2 linked regions of the Marinagarivorans cellulosilyticus genome follow. The protein of the gene in region 1 interacts with the protein of each later gene in a pairwise test. Links are inferred from orthologs where the notes say so. Each region holds a gene or a part of one and is shown on either strand. Other genes may lie near its edges. The genes, in order: ftsA and MARGE09_RS09605.

What was found.
Region 2: the proteins of ftsA (region 1) and MARGE09_RS09605 interact in binary tests that used the Escherichia coli proteins (3 or more experiments, as listed by UniProt). The link is inferred for Marinagarivorans cellulosilyticus from one-to-one orthologs.

What each region holds. Positions count from the first base shown.
Region 1 is NZ_AP023086.1:2,600,877-2,616,508, forward strand. What follows is about bases 318-3,198. They hold ftsA (cell division protein FtsA), read left to right. Parts: upstream 318-1,083; coding sequence 1,084-2,313; downstream 2,314-3,198. Other genes in these bases: MARGE09_RS10545 (cell division protein FtsQ/DivIB), read left to right, coding at 318-981; ftsZ (cell division protein FtsZ), read left to right, coding at 2,432-3,198. In the rest of the region: MARGE09_RS10540 (D-alanine--D-alanine ligase), read left to right, coding at 1-159; more of MARGE09_RS10545, read left to right, coding at 163-317; more of ftsZ, read left to right, coding at 3,199-3,592; lpxC (UDP-3-O-acyl-N-acetylglucosamine deacetylase), read left to right, coding at 3,938-4,849; MARGE09_RS10565 (M23 family metallopeptidase), read left to right, coding at 5,148-6,080; preprotein translocase subunit SecA, read left to right, coding at 6,183-9,056; bifunctional glutamate N-acetyltransferase/amino-acid acetyltransferase ArgJ, read left to right, coding at 9,069-10,289; MARGE09_RS10580 (Nudix family hydrolase), read left to right, coding at 10,292-11,242; MARGE09_RS10585 (DUF481 domain-containing protein), read right to left, coding at 11,263-12,396; MARGE09_RS10590 (mechanosensitive ion channel domain-containing protein), read left to right, coding at 12,623-15,632. UniProt on the Escherichia coli protein: Essential cell division protein that assists in the assembly of the Z ring. May serve as the principal membrane anchor for the Z ring.
Region 2 is NZ_AP023086.1:2,422,291-2,437,980, forward strand. Bases 7,771-10,709 are described here. They hold MARGE09_RS09605 (rod shape-determining protein), read left to right. Parts: upstream 7,771-8,695; coding sequence 8,696-9,724; downstream 9,725-10,709. Other genes in these bases: gatA (Asp-tRNA(Asn)/Glu-tRNA(Gln) amidotransferase subunit GatA), read right to left, coding at 7,771-7,803; gatC (Asp-tRNA(Asn)/Glu-tRNA(Gln) amidotransferase subunit GatC), read right to left, coding at 7,822-8,103; mreC (rod shape-determining protein MreC), read left to right, coding at 9,934-10,709. Also shown: MARGE09_RS09565 (FimL-related protein), read left to right, coding at 1-1,416; nudC (NAD(+) diphosphatase), read left to right, coding at 1,457-2,203; protease SohB, read left to right, coding at 2,314-3,354; sulfate transporter CysZ, read right to left, coding at 3,674-4,426; MARGE09_RS09585 (PA4642 family protein), read right to left, coding at 4,548-4,844; Asp-tRNA(Asn)/Glu-tRNA(Gln) amidotransferase subunit GatB, read right to left, coding at 4,892-6,337; more of gatA, read right to left, coding at 6,349-7,770; more of mreC, read left to right, coding at 10,710-10,806; rod shape-determining protein MreD, read left to right, coding at 10,803-11,285; MARGE09_RS09620 (Maf family protein), read left to right, coding at 11,341-11,958; rng (ribonuclease G), read left to right, coding at 12,034-13,524; MARGE09_RS09630 (YhdP family phospholipid transporter), read left to right, coding at 13,588-15,690. UniProt on the Escherichia coli protein: Forms membrane-associated dynamic filaments that are essential for cell shape determination. Acts by regulating cell wall synthesis and cell elongation, and thus cell shape.

The sequences.
Region 1 (15,632 bases):
GATATTATGGCAAATGCAGCGGGTGAATTTTATTTGCTGGAAGTCAATACTGTGCCGGGTTTAACGGGCCATTCATTAGTGCCAATGGCCGCGCAAGCTGCAGATATTGATTTTGAAACGTTGATTTTGCGCATTGCCGCGCAGGTTACGGCGAATTAGTTTGTGGCAAAGGCGAAAAAAAGTGGTGGCGCTAGCCGGCGGCGAAGCCTGGCAGCGAAGAAAAGTGAAGCAAGCCAGATACCCTGGCGCTTTTTACTGAATGCTTTTTTGGCGGTTGCCGTCGCTGTATTGTTGGTTTGGAGTATTTATCGGTTAGAGCCATTAGCCATTATTCAGCAATACACGAATAAGCCTATTGCGCATGTCAGTGTGCAGGGGGATTTTAAGTATGTATCACAGGTAAATATTGAAGCGTTAGTGGCAACAAAATTGACGGAAACTTTTTTAGAGCTGGACATTGTTGCTTTAAAAAGTCACTTGGAAAAGCACCCTTGGATTGATCGTGCAATAGTGACTCGGCAGTGGCCAGATACGTTATTGATAAAAATATCGGAGCAACAGCCAATAGCGCGCTGGAATTCGCATGATTTTTTAAATTTACGGGGTGAAATTGTTAATTTAGACAACAAAACTGAATTAAATCATCTACCTTTATTGAGAGCCAATGATAGGTATGCAGAAAAAGTCATGCAGCAATATGTCTTAGTTGCGAAGTTGTTGGCTAATTATAAATTTGCACCTTTAGTGCTAGAACTGGATAATACCCTAGCCTGGTCCTTAAAGATCTCGCCAGAAATAGAAATTAAGCTTGGCAGAGAAGATTCACTCAAAAAGTTACAGCGCCTCATGGACGTGTTGACCGCAGAGTTGAATGACCAAGTAAGCAATATCGATGCGATCGATATGCGCTATAAACAAGGCTTTGCCATTAACTGGATAGAACCGCCAGAGACAAGTAAAGCCGAAGCTGCAGTTCATTAGTTAAAATGTTCTGAGCGATAAAAGTGCGAACCCTTGTAGGTATCGCGAAACAGTAATACGACTAGGGCTTAAAAGCCAAATTGATTTATCGGGGCACAGGCAATGGCGCAGTCCAGTGGAAATAAAATGATCGTGGGTTTAGATATTGGAACATCTAAGGTTGTTGCGATCGTTGGGGAGTTATCGCCTGAAGGTGAACTGTCGGTAGTAGGTATTGGTTCTCATAGCTCTAGTGGTTTAAAAAAAGGCGTGGTCGTCAATATTGATTCAACGGTGCAATCGATACAGCGCGCAGTAGAAGAGGCCGAGCTAATGGCCGGTTGCCAAATACATTCGGTGTATGCGGGTATTGCCGGTAGTCATATTCGCAGTTTGAACTCGCACGGTATTGTGGCGATTAAAGACCGAGAAGTCTTTGCTCAAGATATAGAGCGCGTTATTGATGCTGCCCAAGCGGTTGCTATACCAGCGGATCAACGCATTTTGCATATCTTGCCACAGGAGTACCGCATCGATGATCAAGACGGTGTAAAAGAGCCGTTAGGTATGTCTGGTGTACGCTTAGAAGCCAAAGTGCATTTGGTGACTTGCGCTGTAAATGCTGCGCAAAATATTGAGAAGTGCATTCGTCGCTGCGGCTTAGATGTCGACGATATTATTCTAGAGCAATTGGCATCGAGCTATGCCGTGTTAACAGAGGATGAAAAAGAGCTGGGTGTATGCATGGTGGATATTGGTGGTGGAACAACCGATATCGCTATTTTCACCGAAGGCTCTATTCGCCATACGGGAGTAATCCCTATTGCTGGTGATCAAGTGACTAATGATATTGCAATGGCGTTAAGAACACCGACGCAGCACGCTGAAGATATCAAAATTAAATATGCCTGTGCCTTGGCCAAGCTAGCCGGCGCGGAAGAAACAATAAAGGTTCCAAGTGTAGGCGAGCGCCCACCAAGAGACCTTTCTCGTCAAGCGTTGGCTGAAGTAGTGGAGCCACGTTACGAAGAGTTATTCACTTTGGTGTTGGCCGAACTAAGGCGTAGTGGTTTCGAAGATATGCTACCGGCGGGCATTGTATTAACCGGTGGCACATCAAAAATGGAAGGTGTTGTAGAGTTGGCCGAAGAAATATTCCATATGCCTGTACGTTTAGGTGCACCGCAAAATGTTTCTGGTTTGCGTGATATCGTCAATAACCCAATTTATTCCACGGGTGTTGGCTTATTGCACTACGGCCTGAAGCAGCAAGGTGGGCAGGGTACAGAGTCATTTGAGCCTACAGATAATACTTGGGGACGAATAAAGAATTGGTTTCAGCGCAACTTGTAAAGTTAGTGCATAGGCACTGTTAGCTATTGATAAGTTACGCGAAACACTTGAATTGACGCTATGGCAACAATACCTAGCGTATACATATTTTTAAGCAGGGGAACGAAAGGGGAAAACCATGTTTGAGCTTGTAGATAATATTCCGCAAAATGCGGTAATTAAAGTTGTAGGTGTAGGTGGCGGTGGCGGTAACGCTGTGCGTCATATGATTGAGCAACAAGTTGATGGTGTGGACTTTATCTGCGCTAACACCGATGCGCAGGCGTTGAAAAATGTTAGTGCGCAAACCGTGTTGCAACTTGGTGGCCATCTAACCAAAGGTTTAGGTGCTGGCGCCAACCCTAACGTGGGCCGCGAGGCTGCAATGGAAGACCGTGAGCGTATTGCAGAAACTCTGCAAGGTGCCGATATGGTATTTATCACCGCGGGTATGGGGGGCGGTACTGGTACAGGCGCTGCACCCGTAGTGGCTGAGGTTGCTCGCGAGCTGGGTATTCTTACTGTCGCTGTTGTGACCCGCCCATTTCCTTTTGAAGGCCGCAAGCGCATGGCGATTGCGGAAGAGGGTATTAAGCAATTAAAAGATCGCGTTGATTCTTTGATTACTATCCCAAATGAAAAACTATTGGCTGTGCTGGGTAAATCCACCAGCTTAATCGATGCTTTTAAAGCCGCTAACGACGTATTGTTGGGTGCGGTGCAGGGTATCGCGGATCTTATTATTCGCCCAGGCATGATCAACGTCGACTTTGCTGATGTTCGCACTGTGATGAGTGAAATGGGCATGGCGATGATGGGTAGCGGTTCAGGTAAAGGCGAGAATCGCGCACGTGAAGCTGCGGAAGCCGCTATTCGCAGCCCACTTCTTGAAGATGTGAACCTTCACGGTGCGCGTGGCATTTTGGTTAACATTACTGCTGGAATGGACTTATCTTTGGGTGAGTTCAATGAAGTCGGTGACACCATCGAAGAGTTCGCCTCTGGTGATGCTACTGTGGTTGTAGGTACAGTGATTGACCCTGATATGGCCGACACCCTTAAGGTGACTGTGGTTGCTACTGGCTTGGGTGCTGTTCAGGCGCAAGAAGAAACACCTGCAAAACCTGAAAAAGTTGTAGATAATACGCGCCACGCCGACGGTGGTTTGAATTATGCTGTGTTGGATAAACCAACAGTTATGCGTAACCAAAACTCTAGTGCAGCGCCAAAGCTTGATGAAAAGGCTCGGGACATGGAATATCTTGATATTCCGGCGTTCCTGCGCCGTCAAGCGGACTAACCGCAGGCCGCTTGCTCGATTATTGCGCGCAGTTTCTGGCAGCTACGCCTGAGATACCGTTGCATGGATGCTGTTCCCCGCGTTATAGCGGGCGTATGCTGACGCAAAAAGCACGTCGAATACCGGCGTGCTTTTTGCGTACATTATGGTTGCTGAATCGAGCGTTCAGGTTGAATTCAGTTGTGTGGCGTTAGTATTAGTCACCTTAATATTTACTATTTTTGCTTTGCAGCATCAGTGGCACTCATTGAATTGGCTATGATTCTCCGGCCAATTGATAACAACAGTATGACACGCGGCTAAAAATTTACATTTTTGGCCGCTTATCTATAGAGACATAAAGTAATGATCAAACAACGCACGCTCAAAAACGAGATTCGCGCCACCGGTGTGGGGCTGCATACAGGGCAAAAGATCTATCTAACCCTAAGGCCTGGCCCAATAGATGGCGGTATCGTTTTTCGACGTGTAGACCTAAACCCTGTTGTTGAAATACAGGCAAAGGCTGAAAACGTTGGTGATACAACGCTATCTACAACGCTAATAAATGGCGATGTACGGGTTTCTACTGTAGAGCACTTGTTGTCAGCGATGGCAGGCTTGGGTATTGATAATGCCATTATTGATGTAAGCGCCGATGAAGTACCCATTATGGATGGCAGTGCAGGCCCGTTTGTTTTCCTGATTCAGTCTGCAGGCATCCAAGAGCAGCCAGCTGCGAAGAAATTTATTCGCATCAAGAAAGAAGTAACGGTTACCGACGGCGATAAAATGGCGACTTTTGTACCTTTTGACGGCTTTAAGGTGTCTTTTACTATCGATTTTGATCACCCCGTATTTAAAGGGCGCAAACTCGATGCCGTGGTGGATTTTTCAAGTACCTCGTTTGTGAAAGAGATTTCGCGAGCGCGGACTTTCGGCTTTATGCATGAAATAGAATACCTTCGCTCGAAAGGCTTAGCCAAGGGCGGCAGTGTTGATAACGCCATTGTGGTTGATAAATACCGCATATTGAATGAAGACGGTTTGCGTTATGAAGACGAATTTGTAAAGCATAAGATCCTTGATGCCATCGGAGATTTATATCTCTTAGGTAACACCTTAATTGGTGAATTCCGTGCTTATAAGTCTGGTCACGGCTTAAATAACCAATCGCTGCGCGAACTTATTCGTCAGCCAGATGCTTGGGAAGTTGTGACTTTTGAGGATGATGAAGAGTCGCCAATTGCCTATCACAAGCCATTGGCTGCTGCATAAACCATAGGTTATGTTTTTTCTGGCGAGGCCTTGGCGCTTGCCTGCTTACAAAAAGCCAACTTTCGAACAGTTGGCTTTTTGTGTTTTATATGCCATATTCTGGCGCCGATTAAGCTATATAGCCAAATCGACTAGGTTTTGTCATTTTTTTGATTAAACTTTAAGCGAGGCGACCGTTATTTATTCATCTTGCTGGCGTCCCAGCATCAGGTCTAAATTACCGTCGATATCAAACACTTTTAAATATGCGCAAGCTCAAAGTATTGCGCGTATTTCGGGTAGCTAAAGACAAAAGTCAGTGAAGATTATATTCATTAGCAAACGCCATGGTGGCACAAAAACAATTACCTTAGGCTTTTGGTCTAAGACGTTTTTGATCGCCGGTATGTTGGCTTTACCGTTAGCCGCGGTAACGTTAATTGCGCTGCAATGGAGTGTAAAAAGTGGTCATAGTCTGTTAACCCAGGACGTTTCAAAAACGTGGGAGCAAACGCTCACCGCCCAGCAGCTAGAAATCGAAAATACCCGCAATGAAGCGCAAAGTAAGCTTGAGGCACTCACACTACGAGTGGCTGAGCTGCAGGCCCGCTTAGTTCGCTTAGATGCGCTCGGTGAGCGCATGACAGTGGCTGCAAAGCTAGAGCATGGCGAGTTCGATTTTAGCCAGCCGCCAGCTTTGGGTGGCCCCTCTGAGGAGCTAGACAACCACAACTTTGAAGTTGCCACATTCATGGATATGATTGATGAGCTGTCCTTCAAGATTGAGGATCGACAGCATCAGCTGCAAACACTAGAAGCCTTGATGGCCAACCAAAAAGTAGAAGAGTCTATTTTTGTGGCTGGGCGTCCAATCACAAAAGGTTATTTGTCGTCGCGCTATGGCCGCAGAACTGATCCGTTCAGCGGGCGCGTTGCTTGGCATGCGGGCGTTGATTTTGCTGGCAAAGATGGCAGCGATATTGTCGCAGTTGCTGCGGGTGTCGTTACTTGGTCTGCAGAGCGTTACGGCTATGGTAATTTGGTTGAAATTAATCATGGCAACGGTTTCACAACCCGCTATGCTCACTGCAAAGAAAACCTCGTTAAAATAGGCGATGTAGTGAAAAAAGGCCAACTTATAGCGCTGATGGGCTCAAGTGGCCGCTCCACAGGCCCACACGTACATTTTGAGGTTTATAAGCATGGTCGCGCTGTCGATCCCGCCTCTTACATTCGTCGAGCCAGCCGCTGAACCTTTAAAGCCCCGTCCTATTTGTTTTTATATCGAACAGTTTCGGCTTTTTAGCCAACTCACTTTTTACCGCCGTTACGGCAACACAATTAAGATACCGTTATGACTCTGAATATTATTAAATTGTTATTTGGCTCTAAAAACGATCGCGAATTAAAGCGTATGCGCAAGCTCGTTAAAAAAATTAATGCCTTAGAAGAGTCTATCAAGGGGCTGGAAGACACTGCGCTAAAAGAAAAAACACAAGAGTTTCGTTCGCGCCACCAAAATGGTGAAACCCTTGATGCATTATTGCCAGAGGCCTTTGCAGTTTGTAGAGAGGCCAGCTCGCGCGTTATGGGAATGCGCCATTACGATGTTCAGCTGATTGGTGGTATCGCCTTGCACGAGGGGCGCATCGCAGAGATGCGTACCGGCGAAGGTAAAACACTCATGGCGACGCTGGCTGTCTATTTAAATGCGATTCCCGGTAATGGCTCGCACCTTGTAACTGTGAATGACTATTTGGCCCGCCGCGATGCTGAATGGATGCGCCCACTTTATGAGGCTCTGGGTTTAACGGTTGGCGTTATTGCTTCAATGCAGCCGCAAGATGAAAAGCGCGAAGCTTATAACTCTGATATTACCTACGGCACAAATAATGAATTTGGGTTCGATTACTTGCGCGATAATATGGTTTTGCGCAAAGAAGATCGCATGCAGCGGCCGCTGACATTTGCCGTTGTGGATGAGGTGGATTCGATCCTAATCGATGAGGCGCGCACACCGCTCATCATCTCCGGCGCAGCTGAAGATAGCTCTGAGCTTTATCGGGTGATGAACCTCCTAACGCCCACCTTGCGCCCCGTGGCCGATTCTGATGGCGAGCGCAATGAGAAAATTCAATTTCAAAAGGTGCTGCTCGAAGGGCAAGAAAAGCCCTGTTCAATTACTGCAGCTTTAACTGAAGCTGATAAAGCTAATAAAGATTTGGTGATTGCGGATGCCAGTGCTAAACCGCCAGTTTGCCGGTTGGCCGAAAAAGGGCATTTTATGCTCGATGAAAAAGGCCGCCAAATCGAGCTGACTGAAGATGGTCACGAGCTGGTTGAGCAGTGGTTAGTCAAAAATAAGCTTATGAAGGAAAACGACAGCCTTTATTCTGCCGGCAACCTAAATCTATTGCACCACGTTCATACATCGTTGAAGGCCCACAAGCTTTATCACAATGATGTCGAATACATTGTGCAAGATAGCCAGGTACTTTTAATTGATGAACACACGGGCCGCACAATGCCTGGGCGTCGTTTATCAGAGGGGTTGCATCAGGCGATTGAAGCCAAAGAAGGACTGGCAATTCAAAATGAAAGTCAAACCTTGGCTTCAACTACTTTCCAGAACTACTTTCGGTTGTACAAAAAATTATCGGGTATGACGGGTACTGCCGATACCGAGGCTGTTGAATTTCGTCAAATCTATGGTTTAGATGTTGTTGTTATCCCTACGAATAAACCCATTGCACGGCAAGATTTGAACGACCTTGTATTTTTAACCATTGACGAAAAATACGATGCAATTGTTAAACAGGTTCAAGAGCTGCAAAGCAAAAACGTCCCTATTTTGGTGGGGACTGCATCGGTAGAAAGCTCTGAAGAAGTCTCTCGTCGCTTTAAGGCTGCGGGGGTTCGTCACGAAGTGCTTAACGCTAAGCAGCATGACCGCGAGGCCGATATTATTGCTCAAGCTGGGCGCCCTGGTGCAATTACAGTCGCTACTAATATGGCGGGCCGTGGTACGGACATTAAGTTGGGTGGAAGCTGGGAAGCTGATGTCGAAAAGCTTGATAACCCAACACAAGCCCAAATCGACGAGCTCAAGGCGCAATGGAAGGAGCGTAACGAGCAAGTTAAAGCCAATGGCGGTCTGCATATTGTTGGTACAGAACGCCACGAATCTCGCCGAATAGACAATCAGCTTCGCGGTCGTGCGGGGCGCCAAGGTGACCCTGGTGTATCGCGCTTTTATCTTTCACTGGAAGATAGCTTGATGCGTATTTTCGCCTCTGATCGTGTGCGCAATATGATGAGTGCGCTAGGCATGGAGAAAGGCGAAGCGATCGAAGCAAAAATGGTTTCTCGGGCTATTGAAAAAGCGCAGCGAAAAGTTGAGGGTCGCAACTTTGACTTCCGTAAGCAGCTACTTGAATACGATGATGTCGCCAACGATCAAAGGCAGGTAATTTATACCCAGCGCAATGATTTATTAGAAATGGACAGCATTGAAGATGCCATTACGGGTATGCGCGAAGAGGTCATGAACGATATTATCTCTAACCATATTCCTCCTCAATCATTGGCTGAGCAATGGGACGTATCGGGGCTGGAGGAAGTTATTAAGGTTGATTTCGGTGTGGATCTACCCATTGCCCAGTGGCTTGAAGACGATAAAAAACTGTATGAAGAACCGTTGCGCGAAAAAATTATTGCTGCAATGGATGAGTTCTACCAGCAGAAGTGCGAGCGCCTTGGCGGTGTTATGCGAGGTCTGGAAAAGCAATTAATGCTGCATGTTCTAGATACATTGTGGAAAGAGCATCTGCAGAGCATGGACCAGTTACGCCAAGGTATTGGCTTGCGCGCTTATGCGCAGAAAAACCCCAAGCAAGAATATAAAAGAGAAGCTTTTGAGTTGTTCCAAGAATTATTGAATAGCTTAAAGCACGATGTTGCGCGTGTATTGTTTAAAGTCGAGCCGATGACCGAAGAGCAAATGCATATGATGGAAGCCCAGCGCAGAATGGAAGCAGAAGCAGCGATGCGTAACCAGCAATTAAAGCATGAAGACGCATCGGCGTTAACAGCGCCGCAAGCGCCAGAGTCTGAAGCTCCGCCTTTGCAGCAGCCTTTGCAGCGTGCAGCACCCAAAGTAGGGCGCAATGATCCGTGCCCATGTGGCTCGGGTAAAAAATATAAAGCATGCCACGGTAAATTAGCGTAAAGAGGTATTGTTATGGCAGTGGGTGAGCACATTTGGCCGGTAATGCATCCTATTGCAGGTTTAACTTTAGGCACTGCAAGTGCGGGTGTTAAATATGCGGGACGAACCGATATTGTTGTAATGGCTATTGCCGAGGGTGCCGCGGTTTCGGGTGTTTTTACGCAAAATGCATTTTGCGCCGCTCCTGTTATCGTTGGGCGAAATCACTTGTCTGCTGGCGATATTCGTTATTTTTTAATTAATTCTGGCAATGCGAATGCGTGTACTGGTGAGCGCGGCCTTGCCGATGCAGAGTCCTGCTGCCAAGCGGTGGCAACACTTGGCGATATTGAAGCGCGGCAAGTGGTTCCATTTTCGACGGGTGTGATTGGTGAATATTTGCCTGTCCCTAAAATTGTTAATGCGCTACCGGCTGCCATGTCGTCGTTGTCTGTTAATGGTTGGGATGCGGCGGCCAAAGCAATTATGACAACAGACACTCGCCCAAAAGGCGCAAGTGTTCAGTTCGAGCATGATGGCGAAGTGATTTCTGTTACCGGCATCGCTAAGGGCGCGGGCATGATTAGGCCAAATATGGCGACTATGCTGGCGTATATAGCAACAGATGCGGTGGTGGCCCAGCCGCTGCTGGATGATATGGTAAAGCGTGCTGCAGATCAGTCGTTTAACCGTATTAGCATTGATGGCGACACATCAACGAATGACTCTTGCTTGTTAGTGGCAACAGGCCAAGCAGGCTTACCTATGTTGAGTGATCCAGCTGGCGAATTGTACGATAAGCTAATGGCTGCAGTTACTGATGTTCACCGGCAGCTGGCGCTAGGTATTGTGCGAGACGGTGAAGGGGCTAGTAAATGTATTAGCGTAGCCGTCACTCAAGGTGGAAACAAAGAAGAGTGCTTAAAGGTGGCCTATGCCATTGCGCACTCACCGCTAGTGAAAACAGCGCTTTTTGCATCAGACCCGAACTGGGGGCGTATTATCTGTGCTGTTGGTTATGCTGGTGTGCGTGCACTAGACACTCAAAAAGTAAATGTTTATTTGGATGATGTTTGCATTGTGCGTGCTGGCCAGCGGGCACAAGAGTACACCGAAGAGCAAGGTCAGGCAGTTGTTGATCAGGCCGAATTTAGTGTGCGTGTAGAACTTGGCCGTGGTCATAGTTCTGATGAGGTTTGGACAACAGATCTTTCGCATGACTACGTCACAATTAATGCGGAATATCGTAGTTAAGTATGTCGTCTGTTCATGTCGCTGTAGGCGTTATCTTAACTCAGAAAAAGGTGCTTTTAGCTAAACGTGCACAGCATCAGCATCAAGGTGGCTTATGGGAATTTCCTGGCGGTAAGGTTGAGGCCGGTGAGCATGTTACGGCTGCACTTAATCGTGAGCTTAAAGAAGAGCTTGCTATTAATGCAACACAAATGCAGCCGTTAATCCAAATTCGACATGATTATGGCGATAAGGTTGTTTTGCTAGATGTATGGACGGTAACTGCTTTTGACGGCGAACCGAGTGGCCAAGAAGGGCAGCCTTTGGTTTGGGCTGATCTTAATCAATTAATCCATTACGATTTTCCGGCGGCAAACCGGCCAATTGTTTCTGCTCTTACCCTGCCGCGCCTCATTGCCGTAACGCCTTCTAGTGGCGCAAAAGATGAAGTTTTGGCTTTTTGCCAAAAGGCATTGGCTCTAGGCGCTGCTGGTTTTCAATTGCGCTCACTACAACTAGGGCCCGAAGATATCAACTGGCTGCATAGTAAATTGACTGAGCTCTGCGGTGTGCCGATTTGGATAAACAGTGCGCATTTATTTGATAATTCAGGCGTTATCAATCAAGCGCTACTTTCGCTAGCTGCCCATGTCCATTTTACTTCCCGCCATTTGGTGCAGGCAAAAAAAGTCGGTTCGTGCATCGCGAATGCAACGGCATCATGCCATAACTTGGAAGAAATAAGGGCTGCAGAAGCGGCTGGAATTAAAGCCGTTTATTTATCGCCAGTGTCAGCAACGCCGTCACATCCAGATGCTAACGGCTTAGGCTGGGATGCTTTTTCACAGCTTGTAGCGAAAGCCAAAGTCCCAGTATATGCATTAGGTGGTATGGCGCTTGCGGACTTGCCGTTTGCACAAAACTGTTATGCGCAAGGCATTGCCGGTATATCGCTTTTTCAGTTTCAGCCCTAGGAGCTGGGCCTCCAGCTAATTTAGTTGAAAGAATAGCTAATGCTAAAAATAAAGCGATAGTCGTCGTTTTTTGGTGTTGTGCCTAAATCATCGGGTGTTGGGCTCTCAATATAATCCCATACAATGGAGGTATTGAAGTCAATGCTGCGGGTTAGGTCGTAACTCAAAGTAGATATGACGTGGTGAGTGTAACCACCTGATGCTTCATTTGCCCAGAGAATTTGATAATCGAGAATAAAGCCCATGGCGCTCGTCACATTCATGTTGTAGTGCGTAGAGGCAATTAGCACTGCCGATTGCTCTCGCTTTTCGCTCGCTTCTTCGACTTCGTTGAATTGAGTAAACTGTATACCTGGTCCGATAAATAAATCCCATTGTTTATTATCTCTGTCGATGGCCTGTAAACCTAGGCCTGCCCCAAGGGTGCCTCGGGCATCAATATTTTGAAAGCGGTCGCTAAAAATATCTAAAAATAACGGGCGGTAGAATAATCGCTGGTTGGCAAAAATATCGAAATTGCTGCGCAAGCGATGATTGTTGGCGGTCTCTTTATCGTCGCTGTAGGTGTATAAACCGAGGTAATCGACCGTAAAGCGTGACAAAGCTGTTCGACGCTTTGTTGAAAAGTTACCGTTGTATTCCGTTTGCGGTGAGTTGCCTGATCGGATATTCGTGCCTAGGCCAAAGCGTGCGCTCCAAAAGTTAAGCTCTTTGAGTTGGCCAGAAACCAGTGCAATTAAACGCTCGCGGTCAAAGTTGTAGCTCAAGCTGTCATTTTTAATTTCAATCGTGCGCTCGGAAAGTGTAATTGTGCCCACCTGTGGCTTATCGACACCAAAAATTCTAACGGCTTGTGGCCTTAGGGTATGCACTTGCTCAATATCGTCTAATTTAAATTTCCGAAGCCCCAACTTTGCGCTGTTAAACTCCATTTCCCCGTTATAGACTACTTTTATTTTGCCCTTTAACCATTCACCTGATGTTAACTGTAGCCAGTCCCATTCGTCATTAAAGGCGTTATCCGTGCGCTGTTGAAGTACGTCGTTAGCCACGGCGTCTGGAATAACTGGTGCGCTGTTTGCCTGCTTGGGCAGCCCAAAGAGGGCCCAGTTAGAGACGAGAAATAGCACCAAGGTGGCTCGATGGATTGACATGGTTACCTCTAAAATCATTCTGTAATATTCTACCGAGTAGGCTATAAGCCTGCGTGCGGGGGTAGCAATATAGCAGTGCAATACGGGTTTTAGAACCGATGCAAAAATAGAAGGTGGAAATAAAGAAAGTGCTCACTGTTTGCTGTTTCTATATTTCTATTTTGGGCGTATTCCAAATTCTAATGGCACCTAAATGCTGAATGCAGTTAATGATGGAAGGTAATCGATGATTAATATTCAAAAGGCCTCTACGAGAGCAATTACTGTGTTGATATTTTGTGGGGTGACGTGGCTAAGTGTATTCCCTGCTGCCTCGGTTGCCGACGATATCGAGTTTCAAGGGCATGCTTCAGTTAATGCTTCTGAGGTGGAATCGCAGTTGGCCCGGCTAGAAGATAATGCTGATCTCTCTCCCGAGTTCATTGAAAAATTAAAAGTACAATACAAAGCTGTTCTCGAAAATTTGGCTAAGCAGAGTGGTTTTTTAAACAAGGCAAGTGAATATCGCAAAATACAATTGCAAGCTGACGAGCATGCCGACCAGCTAACTGAAGAGCTCAAACAGCGTCAAGGAGACCGGCCACAACTGCGGATACCAGAAAACGCGTCGGTCGCAGAAACGCAAAAGCAGTTGTCTCGAGAAGAGGCCAAGTTGTTGGCGGTTAAGGGGCGTTTGTTAGCTATAGAAAAAGAGCAAGCTAATCCGGCCAATACCGTATCGGCTGCCCGCCAGCGTTTAAGTAATATTAATTTGGCGCAGGAAAAGTTACAGGGCGAGTTGGCCAAGATTTCGGTAGGTGTAACATCAAACTTGCAGCAGGCAGAGCAGTGGCTACTTCTGAGTAAAAAAGCAGTGTTGGATGCCGAAGAAAAAATGCTTGAGTTAAAGCTTGCGAGTGCGCCAATGCAAACGCGGTTGTTAGCTGCGGATCATGCGCTACAGCTTGAAATACAGCGTGAATTAGCGCGAAACATCGAGCGGTTGCAGCGTGAGTTAAATGAAAAACGCAGTACTGAGGCGCAAGTTTCACGTGAGGCAACACAGGCGCTATCAGCAAGCGCTGTGGGATTAAGTGATGACGTTGAACAGTACGTTAAAGGGAATAAGGCGTTAAGCCTAGAGCTAACCGAGTTGGCTCAGAAATTAAATGATAAAACTCAACGTAGCCAACTAGCGAAAGATCAGCTGGAACTTATTAATAATCGCTACCGAATGATTAAGAAAAAACTAGAAATCACAGGGCTTTCTCATGCTTTGGGGAGCGTTTTGACCGAGCGCAGTAACGACCTTCCGCAAATTGCGGGCTACCATAAAGAACATGACGAATTGCTTGAGGAGATTTCTAAAACCGCACTACGCAAGCTCGAATTACAAAATGATGTAAGCCTCCAGCATCATCTGGAGCAGGACAAAAAGCGCTTGCTAGCCAGTTTGAATTCCACGGCTACGGGTGAAAATAAACAATGGATTAGTGATGTTGTTGCCAACCGTCTATCTCTGCTAGAAAAACTTGAGTCAGAATATGCTGCTTACATGAGAGTATTGTCTGATGTGGATTTCGATTTATTAGAGCTTATTGATGTTACTAATCGTTTTGATGAATTTTTGGTTCGTCAGTTAATGTGGGTTCGAACATCACCTTCAATAATATCGTATACCACTACTGATATTCTAAACGAAGGTGTGTTGTTAATAGATTACTTGGGCAATGTTGATTATAAAGCGGCGGTTGCCAATGTTTTTGGTAGGCTTTGGGTGTGGCTAATATTGTTCGTTATATCAGCAATAGTTATTGGTCAAAGTTGGTTGAAGTCGCGCCAAAAACAGCTCGAACAAGCTATTGCTCAAGCGCCGCATGCCTCGTTAGTGCCGGCGTTGCAGTATGTTTTTGGGGTGCTGGTGCGGTCTGCGCCGCTAGCGCTTCTGGCTTTTGTTTTATCGCGTACTGTCGATGCAGCGGTTATCCCTAAGGCGCATGAAAAATTAATTAGCTTATTGTGGGTTTACCTTTTCTGTGCAGATTTCACGGCTAGGTTGCTGCACTCAAACGGTTTTGTTAGCAGTTATTTTCGCTGGCCTCAGGAGCTAATTCACGATTTATTTAAAGGTTTCAAACGCTTGAGGAATACGGTTGTTATTCCCTTGTTAGTGGTTTCAATTATACCGTGGCATCTTTTTGCAAGCAAAGGGACTGGTTTTATGGGGACCGTCCTATTGAGTTTAATAATGTGCTTTCTGGCTTACAGTATTAACTGCTTTTTGTCTGTTCAGTATTCGTTGGTTGGCAGTATTCAGCAGCGAAGGCTGGTTAGGCCTGCGTCAAAACTGCAGATTATTGCGCGCTTAATTATGGTCGGGGGGCCAATTGTTTGGGCTATAAGTTTGCTGGCAGGGTATCGTTACGCCTCTATTGTATTGTGCGGTCGCGTATTTGAAACGATTTTAGTACTCCCTTTTATTGTCTTTGCTTATCAACTTGCTGAGCGAGGATTAATGGAGTTTCAATCTCGGGTTAAATACCATCAAGCTACTGCTGATGATAATGCAGCGGCTATGACTGCTAGCCCTAAAGTTAATGACGAAAGCATTCCTCCGGTTGAAGAGCAGAAAACGCGTAGCGTTGATGAGCTGGCTATTGAAACGCAAAAGCTATTAAAGTCTGTTTTTCTCTTGCTTACAATAACCACTGTTTCTGTTATTTGGTTGAAGGTGTTGCCGGCATTGGCTATTTTTGAAGAGGTGGTTTTATGGAATACAACATCTGTCGTTGCCGGTGAAGAAACTGCTGTTGCCGTAACCCTTAAAAGCTTGCTGTTTATTTTGGTGGGAGCCTTTGTGGCTTATATTACCGCGCGCCGATTACCGGCTTTTATCGAAATGGTGCTGCTTAACCGGATAAACATGAGCAATGGCAGCCGCTACGCAATCACAACTTTGATGTCTTATGCACTGCTTGGGTTAGCGGTTAGTTTTATTGGGAATTCAATAGGTTTTGGCTGGGATAAAATACAGTGGGCTGTTGCGGCCTTGAGTGTGGGTATTGGTTTTGGTTTGCAGGAAATTGTCGCTAATTTTATTAGTGGCATTATTATTCTATTTGAGCGGCCTATCCGTGTTGGCGATTTAGTGACGATTAACGGTCAGACGGGTGTTGTTCACCGCATTCAAATTCGAGCAACCACATTAAGAGATTTTGATAACAAAGAACTACTAGTGCCCAATAAAGAGTTTATTA
Region 2 (15,690 bases), 170 kb from region 1 along the record:
GCTTATGTCGAGTATGTTCAGCGGGCAGAGAAGCGTTTGCCTGTACTGTTGATTCCTCAAATTAACGAGCTGCGCAAACTGCGCAAAGAAGCTGTTCTACCAGAAAGCCACTTTTTCAAAATTACCTTCCGCGATGCTCCGGTGATACCTCCTGTCGAGCCAATTGTTGTTAGCGATGAAGAGTTTAAACCCCTGATGGCTCGCCTGCGCCATATGTATCAAATGGGTTTGATTGGCGTGTTGCGCGGTGATCAATCTATTCCTGCGCTTGGTTTGATGCGCCGAGCATTAATTCGGCTGCAGCGTTTGGGCGGTAGTGATAAGCCTCTAACATTGTTGTGGTGGTTAGGTAATTTAGCCATTGTGGCGGTAGTTAAGCAGAATATGGAGTTACTAGAATCTCGCAAAATGCTTTTTAGCCGATTGGATCGGGTGATTCGGCAAGTGCAGCAAAGCGGTAGCATTGCCTACCAAGCGGTGCCGCCCAAAGGCTTGGTTAAAGAGTTGCTGTATTTGTTGATGTTATCTGGTATCGATAGCGAAACCTTTAAAAAGCTGCGCGCACTCTATTCTATTCCTGACTTAGGTTATACAGACCAAGAACTTGCAGAGGAGCGCCAAATATTACAAGGCCCAAGTGCCAGCACGGTTGCCTCTTTGGTTAAGGTTCTGCAAGACGAAATCAACAATACCAAAAAGGTATTAGAGATTGCCTCTCAAGGTGCTTACAAGGTTGATGATGTTGAAGGTTTGGCTGAAACCCTCAGTAAAATCGCTGAAATTTTAAGCATTGTTGGGCTTAAGGGGCCGTCGACCATCCTTAAAAATGAAATTGTCCGGGTTCGTGCTTGGGCTGACAACGATGGCGAGATGAGCGAAGATGATTTAGATGAGGCCGCAAAAACGTTGCTATTCATCGAGAGTGCCACGCTTAGCTTAGAGTATGCCAAGTTGTCGAGCGACCGATTGGCTATGGCCAATGAGGTCGTTCAGCGCGAGGTTGTTGCGCTTAGTGAGCTCGCGCAAGCAGAAAGAATTGTACTTAAAGAATCCGAAGCTGGCTTGAGCTTATCTAAGCGTGCGCTCAACTCGTACTCTGAGTCTGACTACGACTCAGGCCATATTCGTAATATTGCCAAAACGTTAACGGGCGTTCGCGGCGGTATGATTTTGCTAGAGCACAAACGCGCAGCGGCAGCTTTGCAAAGTTGTGTCGATTTTGTCGATGAAGTTTTAATGCAGCCCGACTTGCCGGCAGCCTTAAAAGAGTTGTTAGAGACCTTCGCCGATGCCATTATCAGTATCGAGTATTACATTGATACGGCGGTGCACGGCAATCGTGCGGACGAGTCTGTGCTTAAATTAGCGGAAGATAGCCTTGCCGCGCTTGGCTTTGCATCAGCGCATACGGCTTAGCAGTTAGAGCTTTGGGCTTTGGCATCAAAGGATTATCAATATGCTTTTTGATGTTTGGTTAGTGGCATGTAACGGTCACTTTTTACCAAAAGAAAATGGTGATTACCGTCATACTGAACAGCCGCCTAATGCGGCTGTTTTTTTGCGTGTTGGAAACCTAAGTGGCGAGTCTTGGGGGGTTGCTGTTGTTGCACAGGCACCTCAGCAAGCGCTTATTTCGCTGCGCCAGTTAATGGCAGTCGTGGATGCCGATACTTTTGCGTTATTGTCGCGCGCTGCACAATTGGAACACTGGTGGTTGCATCATCAGTTTTGCGGTCGTTGCGGCAGCGCTACCGAGCAGCATACGGTTGACCTTGCTTTAGAGTGCACGGCTTGCCGTGCCTTATTTTACCCTCGCATATCGCCTTGTGTTATAGGGCTAATTGTTGATGGCTCTCGTTGCTTATTGGCTAAGCATGCTCGTTCAAAAAGTCAGCGTTATAGTTGTTTAGCGGGCTTCATAGAAGTTGGTGAGTCGGCAGAGCAGGCATTTATTCGCGAGGTGAAAGAGGAGGTTGATCTTGACGTTGCAAATTTACGTTACGTGACCAGCCAAAACTGGCCATATCCGTCGCAGCTGATGCTGGGTTATATTGCCGATTATGCTGGCGGCGATATTAGTGTTGATGGTGTTGAAATAGAGCATGCGGCTTGGTTCTCGATGGATAACTTGCCGGAGCTGCCGCCAGTAGGCACCATTTCTCGCCAACTGATTGATAGTTTTTTTCAATCGTCTGTTGAGTAACGAGTTAGCTCGACTTCTAGTTTATGCCAGTAAATGCTTAAGCGTATTTACGGTGGCTTTGTTAAGTTGTTTCTTTGTTGATATTTAAACGTGTATTTGGAGATTATCTGTTGGAATTTTTATTTGAATATGGGCTGTTTTTAGCAAAAGCGATTACGCTGGTGGTAGCGATAGCCGTGGTGATTGGTTTGATTGTCGCATCAAGCGTAAAGGGCGCTGCTAGCGACAAAGGGCAGATAGCCATTGCGCGCTTAAATGAGCGCTATGATTCTATGCGCGAGGCCTTGCAGCATGCTGTGTTATCTGAAAAGGCACTTAAACAATTAGAGAAAACAGAAAAAAAAGAAGCCAAGCAAAAAGAAAAAGCCGAAAAAAAGGGCGATGAAGTAGCACGCCGAAAGCGTGTGTATGTGCTGGATTTTGATGGTGATATTAAGGCGTCCGCAGCGGACGAGCTACGCGAAACCGTGACAGCGGTATTAACCATTGCCGAGCCGCAAGACGAGGTTGTCGTTAAGTTGGAAAGTGGCGGTGGTATGGTTCATAGCTACGGTTTGGCTTCTAGCCAATTGGCGCGTATTGCTGATAAGTCTATTCCATTAACCGTGTGTGTCGATAAGGTGGCGGCCAGTGGTGGTTATATGATGGCCTGTGTAGCCGATAAAATATTGGCCGCGCCATTTGCAATTATTGGCTCTATTGGTGTTGTTGCTCAAATTCCTAATTTTCACAAAGTGTTAAAAAAGCATGATGTCGACTATGAAATGCTAACGGCAGGTAAATACAAGCGCACGTTAACAATGCTTGGTGAAAATACGGATGAAGGCCGCAAAAAGTTTGTTGAAGACTTAGAAGATACGCATGTTCTGTTTAAAGATTTTGTATCTAGCCATCGCGAGCAAGTCGATGTGGAAGATGTGGCAACGGGTGAGATTTGGTTCGGTTCGCGTGCATTGGATAAAAAGCTTATTGATGCGATTAGTACATCAGATGAGTATTTGTATGGTTTGTCGGCTGAATCTGATTTATTCGAGGTTAGCTTTGAGCAAAAGAAAACACTGCCTGAAAAGTTAGGGCTTTCGGTGTCTGTTGCGGTAGAGAGCACCTTAACTAAAGTGTGGGGTAAGGTTAGTCAACGGTATTTTTCATAGCATATTGGATTTAAATGTAAGGGCATCTCTAAAAATAGTGATTGTTTTGTGAGAGCAAGGAGGCACCGCCCGGACGACTGAATGGATTCAGGAGGTAGAGCGACGCAGGAAGCCAAAGCCGAGAGCCGCAGTTTACGTGGTGTAAATCATTCAACGCATCCTTGCGCTTCACCCTTCGGGCAGCAAACTGTGCAAATTGGTCCTCCAATTTGTGAGGACTCGAGGACGGAGCTGACGCCGTTATCGCGGAAAAAGTGCATTTTTAGAGGTGTCCGGTAAGATAAAAATGGCCGCTATTAAGCGGCCATTTTTTTGTCTGCTATTGCTGCCACTTTAGCTCTTTAATCCAAAAGGCTGTGCCGCCAGTAACGGCGGCTGGCATGGCAAAGATATTGATAATGGGTACCATGCTGGCAATCATCACCATTCCACCAAAACCAGTACTGCTATATATATTGGCGCGCATGCGCTTGCGCATTGGGCCAAAATCGAGCTGGTTGTTATCGCAGGCGTAGTCAACATATTGAATAGCCATGCACCAAGATCCCCATAAGGCTGCAACCACGGGCACGAGGGGGCTTGTAATGCCAACAAGGCCTAGCAATATCAGCACGAAAAAGACAAAAATACCTCGCCCAATAAAATAGAATATTTTGCGTAATTCTCGGCCAATAACACGCGGTATCATCTGGCCGATGGGCTCGTCGGCCATTTTTTTACCTGTGACTAGCTCTTCGGTTTTTTGTGCTAGCAGACCATAAAAGGGGGCGGCCACAATATTGGTGATGGCATTAAATAGGTAGCCGTAGCACAGCAATAGTATCGCCCCGACCAATATCCACATTAACCATTTTAAAAAGTGCAAAAAGCTGGGAACCTTATCAAGCATCCATTCCATGCCACTATTAAAGTAGTGGAACATGGTTGCCGTAAGGGTAAAGAAAATAATCAGGTTAATGATTAAAGGTACGAGGATGTAAAGCCTTAGCTCTTTGCGCCACAGCAGGTTAACACCTTCTATATAGTAGTTGACACCAGTGGCAAGGTTGTTATTTGGCAACGTTTTTATCATGGGGTACTCCGTAAAATACGCTACAAAAAAGGCGTTAATACCTCTACGCTATCATTAAGTTCGTAGTGATATTAACGCCTTTATCTTGCGAGCGGTTAGCGCTTGAATTAATTGCCCGTGATCACTTTGCGCCTGCTGCATTTAAGGCTGCAAGGTAGTCGCTGCCCTGACGGTGGCCAGCAATAATCTGTGGCATTGTTTTGCCTGTAGGACCTACAGCGTTTATGTTGCGCCCTGCAGCTACAAAAAATTGTACGAAGGTTGCAAAGTTTTCCTGGTGCATGCCCCGGTAGGCAACCTCTATGCAGTGATAGTCAGCATCTATGCCAGCTGGTGCTTGTACATCTAGAAACGATTTGATGCGTTCGTCATCAAACGTTTCACCTAAGACTTTTTGTTTATCTTTTTTTAAGCTCATAATCTTCTCTCGTAAATACTCGCCGTTTGTGCGTTAAGCTTTGGTTATTAGCCGTTAAGCTTGTTGACCAGTAGTTCGTTCAATTGTTTGGGGTTTGCTTGGCCTTTGCTGGCCTTCATGCATTGTCCGACAAAAAATCCGAGCATTTTGGGGCGCTTATCGTCGGCAGCTGCACGGTAGTTATCAACTTGCTTTTGATTGTTGGCGAGCACTTCGTCAATAATCTTTTCGAGTGCGCCGCTATCGCTGACTTGCTTTAAGCCTTTAGCCTCGATAATAGTATCGGCATCACCTTCGCCGGCGGCCATCGCTTCAAATACGGTTTTAGCCATTTTACTGTTGATGGTGCCATCGTCGATGCGAACAGTGAGGCCGGCTAAAGCTTGTGCTGATACAGGACAGCTAGCAATGGTAATCTCTTCGCGATTTAGCAAAGCGGCAATTTCACCCATTACCCAGTTAGCGGCTAGTTTTGGTTGCGCGCCAGCGGCTACCGCAGCATCAAAATAAACTGCTGTTGCTACATCACTTGTTAGCACCTGTGCATCGTAATCGGATAACCCCATGTCTCGGGTGTAGCGTACGCGCTTATCTTCGGGTAGCTCGGGCATAGCCGCTTTTACTTCAGCTAAGAACTCATCACTAAGCTCTACTGGCAATAAATCGGGACAAGGGAAGTAGCGGTAATCGTTGGAGTCTTCTTTGCTGCGCATGGCGCGGGCTTTTTTAGTATCGCCATTGTAAAGCCGTGTTTCTTGACGAATTTCGCCGCCGCTTTCAAGCACGCTGATTTGACGCTCAACTTCTAGCTCGATGGCCTCTTCCATAAACTTAAATGAGTTAAGGTTTTTGGTTTCGGTTCGGGTGCCCAGTTTTTCTTCACCTTTAGGGCGAATGGAAATATTGACATCAAAACGCAAAGAGCCTTGCGACATTTCGCCGTCACAAATCCCTAGTGCCACTACTAAACCGTGCAGCTTCTTTGCAAAGGCAACGGCTTGGTCAGCATTGCGCATATCGGGTTCGGTAACAATTTCGATTAAGGGCGTGCCGGCGCGGTTAAGGTCGATACCGCTCATGCCGTGGAAATCTTCGTGTAGCGACTTCCCGGCGTCTTCCTCTAAGTGTGCGTGGTGAATGCGCACAGTGTGAGTGCTACCGTCGTCGAGCGCGATTTCCATTTTACCTGCGCCAACAATAGGGGCGTCTAGCTGTGTGGTTTGATAGCCCTTGGGTAGGTCGGGGTAGAAGTAGTTTTTGCGTTCAAAAACAGAGGTGCGGCCAATTTCAGCATCAATAGCTAAGCCAAACATTGCGGCGTACTTAAACGCTTGGCGGTTGGGTACTGGCAGTGTGCCGGGCATGGCTAAATCAATCGCGCAAGCTTGGGTGTTGGGCTCGGCGCCGAATTCGGTGCTAGAACCTGAAAATATTTTGGTTTTGGTGGCCAATTGAACGTGAATTTCAAGGCCGATAACGGTTTCCCATTCCATAGTGCTTTGCCTTATTCGTAGTTGGCCGGTGCCAGTGTATGGAAGTTAGTCGCTTGCTGGAATTGATGCGCAGCGCCTAGCATTTTTGCTTCGGCAAAATAATTGCCAATAATCTGCAAGCCCACGGGTTTTCCGTCGACTAAGCCGCAAGGCACGGACATACCGGGTAGGCCAGCAAGGTTGGTTGCAATGGTGTAGATGTCTTCAAGGTACATAGCTACAGGATCTGCACCTTTGCTGCCAAACTCAAAGGCCGGTGTTGGAGAAGTGGGGCCAATAATGAGATCGACATCGTTAAATGCAGCAACAAAATCTTGTTGTATTAAGCGGCGGGCTTTTTGTGCTTTGGCGAAGTAGGCGTCGTAATAGCCGGCGCTTAGAGCATAGGCACCGACCAATATGCGGCGCTTAACTTCGTCGCCAAAGGCTTCGCTGCGCGAGCGACAATAAAGGTCGTCTAAGTCTTGTGGATTTTCACAGCGGTAGCCGTAGCGCACGCCATCAAAACGGGACAAGTTTGCAGAGCATTCGGCCGGAGCAATCACATAGTAAGCCGGCACTGATAACCCAGTGTGCGGCAGCTTGATGGATTTGGTCGTTGCGCCCAGCTTTTCGAACTGTGCAATAGCTTCGCGTACACATTTTTCAGTTTCGGGGTTTAAGCCTTCACCGAAATACTCATCGGGAATACCAATGCGAAGGCCTGCGAGTGGTTGGTTCAGTAAACGGGTGTAATCATCTACCGGCTCGTTAACGCTGGTGGAGTCTTTGGCGTCGTAGCCAGACATAGTGCCAAGCAACAATGCAACATCTTCTGCGCTGCGAGCCATTAAGCCGGCTTGATCTAAGCTGCTAGCAAACGCGATCATGCCGTAGCGCGAGGCGCGGCCATAAGTGGGTTTAAGGCCTGTGATGCCGCACAGTGCGGCCGGTTGCCTAATAGACCCCCCAGTATCTGTTGCCGTGGCTGCTGGAGCCAAACGTGCTGCTACCGCAGCGGCAGAGCCACCTGATGACCCACCTGGTACGCAGTTAGTGGCCCAGGGGTTTTTAACGGGGCCGTAGTAGCTGGTTTCGTTGGAGGAGCCCATAGCGAACTCGTCCATGTTTGTTTTACCTAAACAAACAACGCCTTGCTGTTGGTAGTTGGCCACAATGGTTGCGTCGTAAGGGGATATAAAATTATCCAACATTTTCGAGCCGCAGCTTGTGCGCACGCCTTGCGTACAGAAAATATCTTTGTGCGCGATGGGTAAACCACACAGCGCGGGGGCATCGCCTTGTGCAATGCGGGCATCAGCGGCTTTGGCTTGGGCTAGGGCTTGTTCTTCAGTGACGGTAATAAAGCTATTTAGCTCGCCATCGTGGCTTTTTATTCTGTCGAGAAAAAATTGCGTAAGCTCGACACTGGATACAGCTTTGCTTTGCAGCTGCTTTACCAGTTGAGCAACAGTTTGGTTATGCATGCGGGTATCCGTTGTAAGTTAGTCGATGACTTTGGGGACAAGGTAAAGGCCATTTTCGGTGGCAGGCGCAATAGCTTGCATTTGTTCGCGCACATTGGGCTCGCTGACCTCATCGGCGCGTAAAATTTGTACGGCATCTAATGGGTGCGCCATAGGTTTTACGTCGTTGGTATCGGCGGCAGCTAGTTGGTCGACTAATGCCAAAACATTGCTAATGCTGGTGGCCACTTCGTCGGCTTTATCGTCGGCAATTTGCAAGCGCGCTAGCTTTGCCAGTTGTTGAATGTCTTCTCGGTTCACGAGGATCTCCGCTTACGGAATAAATAAAAAGGCATGGTGAGCCGCATTGGCGTAAAATGCTCGCCATTGCTGCCCTAACCGTTAAAACCTAACCGTTAAAAATAGGCGCGCTAAGTTACCACATTTGCGCCTTGCCCTAAATCCCTTGCGTTGCTAGAGTGCCATCCAACTTAAAAGGGGCTCAATAAAGCGGCTTTTTAATGTTGTTGTGCAGCCATATTGCTAAGAGTGCAATCACAATTGAATGTTTTTTGTGCAGTACTTTAGTGTTGCACTGAAGCGGCAAGTGATAAAGTTTCTTCATATATTCAAAAGTTTTAACACGAGCGCAAAACTAAGGCCTACTATATAAGCAGGCTGTCTATATTTTGTTCTTTGTGGTGGGTTGGCAAATAAGACAGTAAGGTCTTGATACGGCTTTTTGGATGTGAAGGCTTGCACACAACGCGGCGCAAATGGGTACCGCAAAAATTTATAGCGTGTCCGAGGTTGTATGTACGGGCGTTTGAGTAGATGCATGTCTAAAGGGCTGCATTGCGCACATTACAGTATTCTCAGTATATGAGACTTTCTTAAAAAGGTTTTCGTCCACATGTTTAAGCGTTTACGCGGGCTGTTTTCAAATGACCTATCCATCGATTTGGGTACGGCAAATACACTTATTTTTGTCCGCGAACGCGGCATTGTTTTAAATGAACCTTCTGTGGTTGCTATTCGCAACCACAATGGCCAAAAGCGCGTAGAGGCGGTAGGCATGGCTGCAAAACGCATGCTTGGCCGCACGCCCGGTAATATTATGGCTATCCGCCCCCTAAAAGATGGCGTTATTGCCGACTTCCAAGTGACCGAAAAAATGCTTCAGCACTTTATTAAAAAGGTCCACGAGCACGCTTGGTTGCAGCCTTCACCACGAGTATTGGTGTGCGTACCGTGTTTATCAACAGAAGTTGAAAAACGCGCAATTCGCGAGTCGGCCATTGGTGCTGGCGCGCGCGAAGTACACTTGATCGAAGAACCTATGGCTGCAGCAATAGGTGCCGGCTTAAATGTAGAAGAAGCAACGGGCTCGATGGTTGTTGATATTGGTGGCGGTACAACAGAGATCGCGATTATTTCACTTAATGGTGTTGTTCATTCTGATTCTGTACGCATTGGTGGTGACCGTTTTGATGAAGCCATCATTAATTTTGTGCGTCGTAAATACGGTAGCGTGATTGGTGAGGCAACGGCGGAGCGCATCAAAAAAGAAATTGGCTGCGCCTTTGCAGGTAGCGAAGTGCTCGAAATTGATGTTCGCGGCCGCAATCTTGCCGAAGGTGTACCGCGTAGCTTTACGTTAAACAGTGACGAGGTGCTAGAGTCTTTACAGGAGCCGTTGGCGGGAATTGTTCAAGCGGTTAAAAGCGCCTTAGAACAGTGCCCACCCGAATTGGCCAGTGATATTGCCGAAAGCGGCATCGTGATTACCGGCGGCGGCGCGCTATTGCGTAGCATTGATCATTTGTTGATGGAAGAAACTGGCTTGCCTGTAGTTATTGCTGAAGACCCGCTCACATGTGTGGCTCGCGGTGGCGGTAAAGCCATGGAACTTATGGACAGTCGAACTATCACCCTATCTTAAGAGTGGCGTAATTCGCGAATCCTGTTGATAAAAAACGCGAAAAGCCAATAACAGTCGCTAAGTGTGCTATTTTCGAGCACCTGAGCTATGGTGTTAATGATAATGAATGTTGTTAATACCTTCAGTCTTTGCCTTTTGGCGGCGAGGCTGGGATTTGTTAAGGCCTATTTCTAAGCTGCTAAGTTAAAGAGGGCGGTACCATCAAGCTGCTGTTTACCAAAGGACCATCATTGGGCGCCAAAATGGCTGCGCTCTTTGTGGTTTCTGCTGTGCTTGTTGCACTGTTTGTCACCACGCCGTTTTTGGAAGGGGCGCGTAATAAAGCGGTGGGCTTGGCAGCCCCCCTTTATCATTTAGCCGACTTGCCGCATAACTTAAGTGAATGGAGTCGAACACGCTTAATTGGTCGCGATAAACTGATTCAAGAGAATGAATCGCTGCGCAGTGAATTGTTAGTTCATCAGCGCAAATTACAGCAGCTTGCATTCCTCGCAGCAGAAAACACCCGCCTTCGCCAACTGCTAAATTCAGCCGATACGCTTAATCAGCGAGTCTTGGTGGCTGATCTTATAGGGGTGGCACCTGACCCTAACATTCATAAAGTCTTTATTAATCGCGGCACGCGGGATGGCGTTTATGTCGGCCAGCCTGTTGTTGATGCTTCTGGCTTGATTGGCCAAGTGGTGAATGTATCGTCTTCTAATAGCAGCGTGTTGTTGATATCTGATACTAGCCACGCCATTCCAGTGCAAATTAATCGCAACGGCGTGCGCTTGATAGCAGAAGGGCGTGGCAGCGTCTTTGAGCTAGGCTTGCGGCATGTTTCTAGTACGCTAGATATTAAAGAAGGCGACTTATTGGTCAGCTCTGGCTTGGGGGATATTTACCCCGCTGGTTATCCTGTCGCTACCGTTGAAAAAATCGTCTACGACCCTGGTAGGCCGTTTGCCGATGTTGTTGCTGTGCCTATGGCCCAACTCAACCGAAACCGCCATGTACTGCTTGTTTTTGCGCAATCTTCTAAAGTGTCTTTTGGTGCCGGCGATGCTGATGTTTCATCCGAAGTGCAAACGCCGCCATGAGTGACAACATTGGCTACCTTCCTTGGTTGGCGGTGACGGTATTTGTAGGCTTGATGCTAAGCATTTACCCGTTACCCGCCCATTATGCTTGGTTTCGCCCAGAGTTTCTGGCGTTGGTGTGCATCTTTTGGGCTGTCTTTTGCCCGTATCGTTTTGGGGTTGTGATGGCTTGGTGCATTGGCCTTCTGCAGGATATTGTTGTGGGCGATGTGTGGGGTGCACATGCTTTGTCGTTAGCTTTTATTGCGTACTTATGTTTGTGTTCCTACCAGCGTTTACGCAGTTATCGACGAGGCCAGCAAATGCTATGGGTATTTGTATTGGTTGGCATTCACGAAGTGTTTGTTAATTGGGTTCAGGGGTTAAATGGTTATGCTGCGCCAGTGGTCATGATTATATTACCGACACTCATTACAGCATTGTGTTGGCCGTTGGTGGTTGGTTTACTTAAGCCCACGCGTAATATCTGGCAGGGGTAGTGGCTTACAGCCTGTGCATGCGAGCCTTAACGCGATAAAAATAAGAGAACGTTTTATGCAAGCGAATGGTGCTGCCAAGCCCAAATTATTCTTAGCCTCAAAATCGCCGCGTCGCGCCGAGTTGCTGCAGCAAATAGGGGTTCCTTTTGAGGTCTTGAGTATTGATGTGCCAGAGCATCGCCAAGAAGGTGAGGCGCCGGCAACCTATGTTGCGCGTTTAGCGCGCGAAAAGGCCCGCGCTGGTGCAGCGCTAGTAAATGGGTGCGCTGTGTTAGGTGCCGATACCATTGTAGAGTGCGCAGGCCACGTGTTGGAAAAACCCCGCGATCAAGCCCATGCCGCTGAGATGTTACATTTATTGAGCGATCAAACGCACCTTGTGCATACGGCTGTTGCTCTTTGTTGCAATGAGCAGCTATATACCGATTTAGTCACCAGCAAAGTGACTTTTCGAGCGTTATCGAGTGATGAAATAGCCCGTTATTGGCTTACCGGCGAGCCTGCTGATAAAGCCGGCGGTTACGGTATTCAAGGTTTAGGGGCTGTTTTTGTTCAGCACTTAGCTGGAAGTTATTCAGGGGTAATGGGTTTGCCCATCGCTCAAACTCAGCAGCTGTTGGCATCGTTAAATATAACGTGCTGGCAACCGGATGCTAGCACTGCGTTAATGTGAACATTGCCTTGTATAAAGTATCAAAAATAGCGATGCACTGTAAAAACGCACTGCCAAATTAATAGGAGAGCCGCAATGAGAGATGAAATATTAGTCAATTTTGGCCCAACAGAAACGCGCGCGGCGTTAGTTGAAAATGGTGTGGTGCAGGAAATTTACATTGAGCGCACACAAAAGCGAGGCATTGTTGGCAACATTTACAAGGGTAAAGTTGTACGGGTTTTACCGGGTATGCAAGCTGCTTTTGTTGATATTGGCTTAGAACGCGCGGGCTTTATTCATGCTGGCGATATCTCTTCTCAAAATACCGACCCTGCCAGCGACAGCGCAGATACTAAAAACAGTGAGCCTGCTGATATCCGCACCTTATTACGCGAAGGCCAGCAAGTGTTGGTACAGGTTACAAAAGACCCTATCAGTACAAAAGGCGCAAGGCTTACAACACATATCTCTGTTTCGGCGCGTTATTTGGTGTATATGCCCAGCAGTGAACATATTGGTATCTCTAATCGAATTGAGGATGCGGCCGAGCGCGAGCGATTAAAAGCGGCGGTTAGCGAAATTACTTCAGAGTACAAAGAGCAATACGGCGGTGGCTTTATTGTGCGCACTGCTGCTGAGGGTGCCTCTACCGAAGAGCTAAAAGCCGATATCCCTTTTGTATATAAGCTTTGGCATAACTTGGCAGAGAAAATAAAAACCACCAAAGCGCCTAAACTTGTCTACGAAGATTTGCCGCTGTACATGCGCACTGTGCGCGATTTAATGCAACCCTCTATAGAAAAGGTTCGTATCGATTCGCGTGAATCACTGCAAAAAATGGAGAACTTTGCCCAGTACTACGCGCCAGAAATTGGCGGCCGAATAGAGCATTACCCAGGGCCTCGCCCCATTTTCGATTTGTACGGTGTTGAAGACGAACTTAAAAAAGCGCTCGAAACCCGCGTGCCTTTAAAGTCTGGCGGTTATCTTATTGTTGAGCAAACCGAGGCTATGTCTACTATTGATGTAAACACTGGCGCTTTTGTTGGGCATCGAAACTTAGAAGAAACCATTTTTAAAACCAATTTGGAAGCGGCTTCTGCTATTGCGCGTCAGCTACGTTTACGCAATTTAGGTGGCATTATCATTCTTGATTTTATTGATATGACAGATGCCGAGCACCAGCGCCAAGTTTTAAGAACGCTAGAAAAGCACCTAGAGCGCGATCGTGCAAAAACCAATGTTATGGGGGTCTCACAGCTAGGTTTAGTTGAAATGACGCGCAAGCGCACAAGTGAATCGCTAGGGCAAATGCTATGTGTGCCTTGCGCTGTTTGCAATGGTCGTGGCGTTTTGAAATCAGCAGAAACTGTGTGTTATGAGATTTTTCGAGAAATATTGCGCGAAGCGCGTAATTACGACGACACAAAATTATTAGTATTGGCCTCGCAGGTTGTTATTGACCGCCTGCTGGATGAAGAGTCCGACAATGTTGCTGATTTAGAGCTGTTTATTGAGCGCGCAATTCAGTTTCAAGTCGAGGCGCTTTATAACCAAGAACAGTACGATATTGTATTGGTGTAGTGTTGATGTGATGTACAAAATAAAAACGGCTATACAGAAAACACTTACCAATAGGGGGCTGCGTTGAAGTTAGTATCGCGCCGCTCGCTGCAAACGTTTGTGCGCATTGTTTGGGGCACTACGGTTTTTCTTGTTATTTTACTGGCCGTTTGTGTGCAGCTGGGGCGTACTGCTTTTCCTTATTTAAACGATTATAAATCGTTGCTCGAAGATCAACTTTCTTTACGGCTAAACTCCACCATCACAGTAGGGGAAATTCAAGCCAGTTGGGATGGTTTGCGCCCCGCGATTACATTGCTTAATGTTCGCGTAAGCGGGGGACCTTACGAGGGGCAGTTGCACGCCGAACAATTGTCGGCGCAAATTAATTTGCTGGCAACCTTTAAAGATTGGCGTTTAGCGCTAGGTAAATTAGATTTTGAAGGCTTGCGTGCCGAGATGGTGCAGTCGGAAGATGGCTCTTGGGCTGTGGTGGGTTTGCCGCAATCATCTGCCGGCGATAGCAATTTTACCATCGATGATCCGTTGGATATTTTCTTGTTTGGCCGCCGCTTAGAGCTAAACGAAACCTCATTGGTTATGCGCTTTCGCACAGGCCATACGGCCGAAATGACGATTCCTTCTGTATCCTTAGAAAATGATGCTAATTTTCACCGGTTAAAAGCCAAGGTGGATGTTGATAAAGACTCGAATGCTTTTTATTTGGTTGTGGAGGGGCAAGGCGACCCCCGCGATGATAAAAACTTTGAAGCACGCGGTTATTTGCAGTTGCAGCAGTTTCCACTACAAAAAGTTGTGGCAGCAACGGGCCTACACAAAGGTTTGGATATTGAGCCAGGCTTGTGGAGTGACGGTAGCCGAATGGATTTCCAGCTGTGGTTTGAAGGCTCTACTGCGAAAGGTATGGATTTTAGTGGTGGCGGAAAAGCTTCTGGCTTACCGTTTAAATTGCCTGGTGAAGCCGAAGCACCGGCTATTCCACAATTTAAATTTACGGGCCGCTGGGATAAACAAAATGGCTTATTCGCGCAAATTGCTAATTTAGGCTTAACGTGGCCACAGGCCGAAATTCCCCCTTTAGATATTGAATTGCGCGCAGGTTTAAATACGCCGGCGCAATTGCGTATTCGAGAGCTTGATGTTACTGCATGGAGCCAAGCGGTTGGCGCTTTAAAACTGAATAATGTTGTTGCTAAATTACAAGACTTATTAAAACCCGGCGGCACGCTGCGCGATATAGGCGTTACGGTAACAACTGCAGAGCAGGGTTATTTTCATTTGCAGGCTAATGTTTTTGATGCCGCAGTAGAAAGCTGGCAAGGGGCGCCGCAAGTACGCCATGCCACAGGCTTTGTTGAATCAACGGCCTTTAAGGGCCGAATGGTGATTGATGCGAATGATGGCTTCGTGATGCATTATCCCATTGTGTATAAAAAGCCGCTCGATTTTTATCAGGCCTCTGGTGAGGTTGCTTGGTTTGTTAATTTAGAGTCGTCGATGGTTTATGTCACATCGGGCTTATTGAACCTTAAAGGCGAAAGCGGTGAAGGCGCTGGTTATTTGTATTTAAGTTTGCCAACAAAACGTTTAGATAATATCGAGCCAGAAATGACGCTTGTGGTGGGCATGCGCGAAAGCGTTGCCCGTTATCATGAGGCTTATGTGCCTTACACCATTCCCGATTCGTTGTATAACTGGTTAGGGCAAAGTATTAAAGATGGCGATTTAACCGACGGCGGTTTTATTTATCGGGGGTCTCTTTTGGGTGCACCAATGCGCCCGCGCAGTTTGCAGTTGAGCATGAAAATTCACAGCGGCGAGCTTGCCTTTGACCCAGCGTGGCCCGTGCTAAAAAATGCTGATGCCTCATTGCTGGTGGACGACTTAGGCTTGGCGGTCACCATTGATAAAGGAGAGTTGCTAGGCAATACCCTTACCGGAGGCCGGGTGGCCTTAGTCGAATCGGATGATAACAAAATGGCGCTTTCTATAACCGGTAATGCATCTGGCGATGCAAAAAGTGCTTTGGCGTTATTGCGCTCTAGCCCTGTACAGGATATCGCCGGTGAAGCCTTAGCGCAGTTTCAGGCCGCAGGTTCGTACAACGGAAGTGTGGAATTATTTATACCTTTAGATGGCGGCTTAAATGACGGCTGGCAAGATATT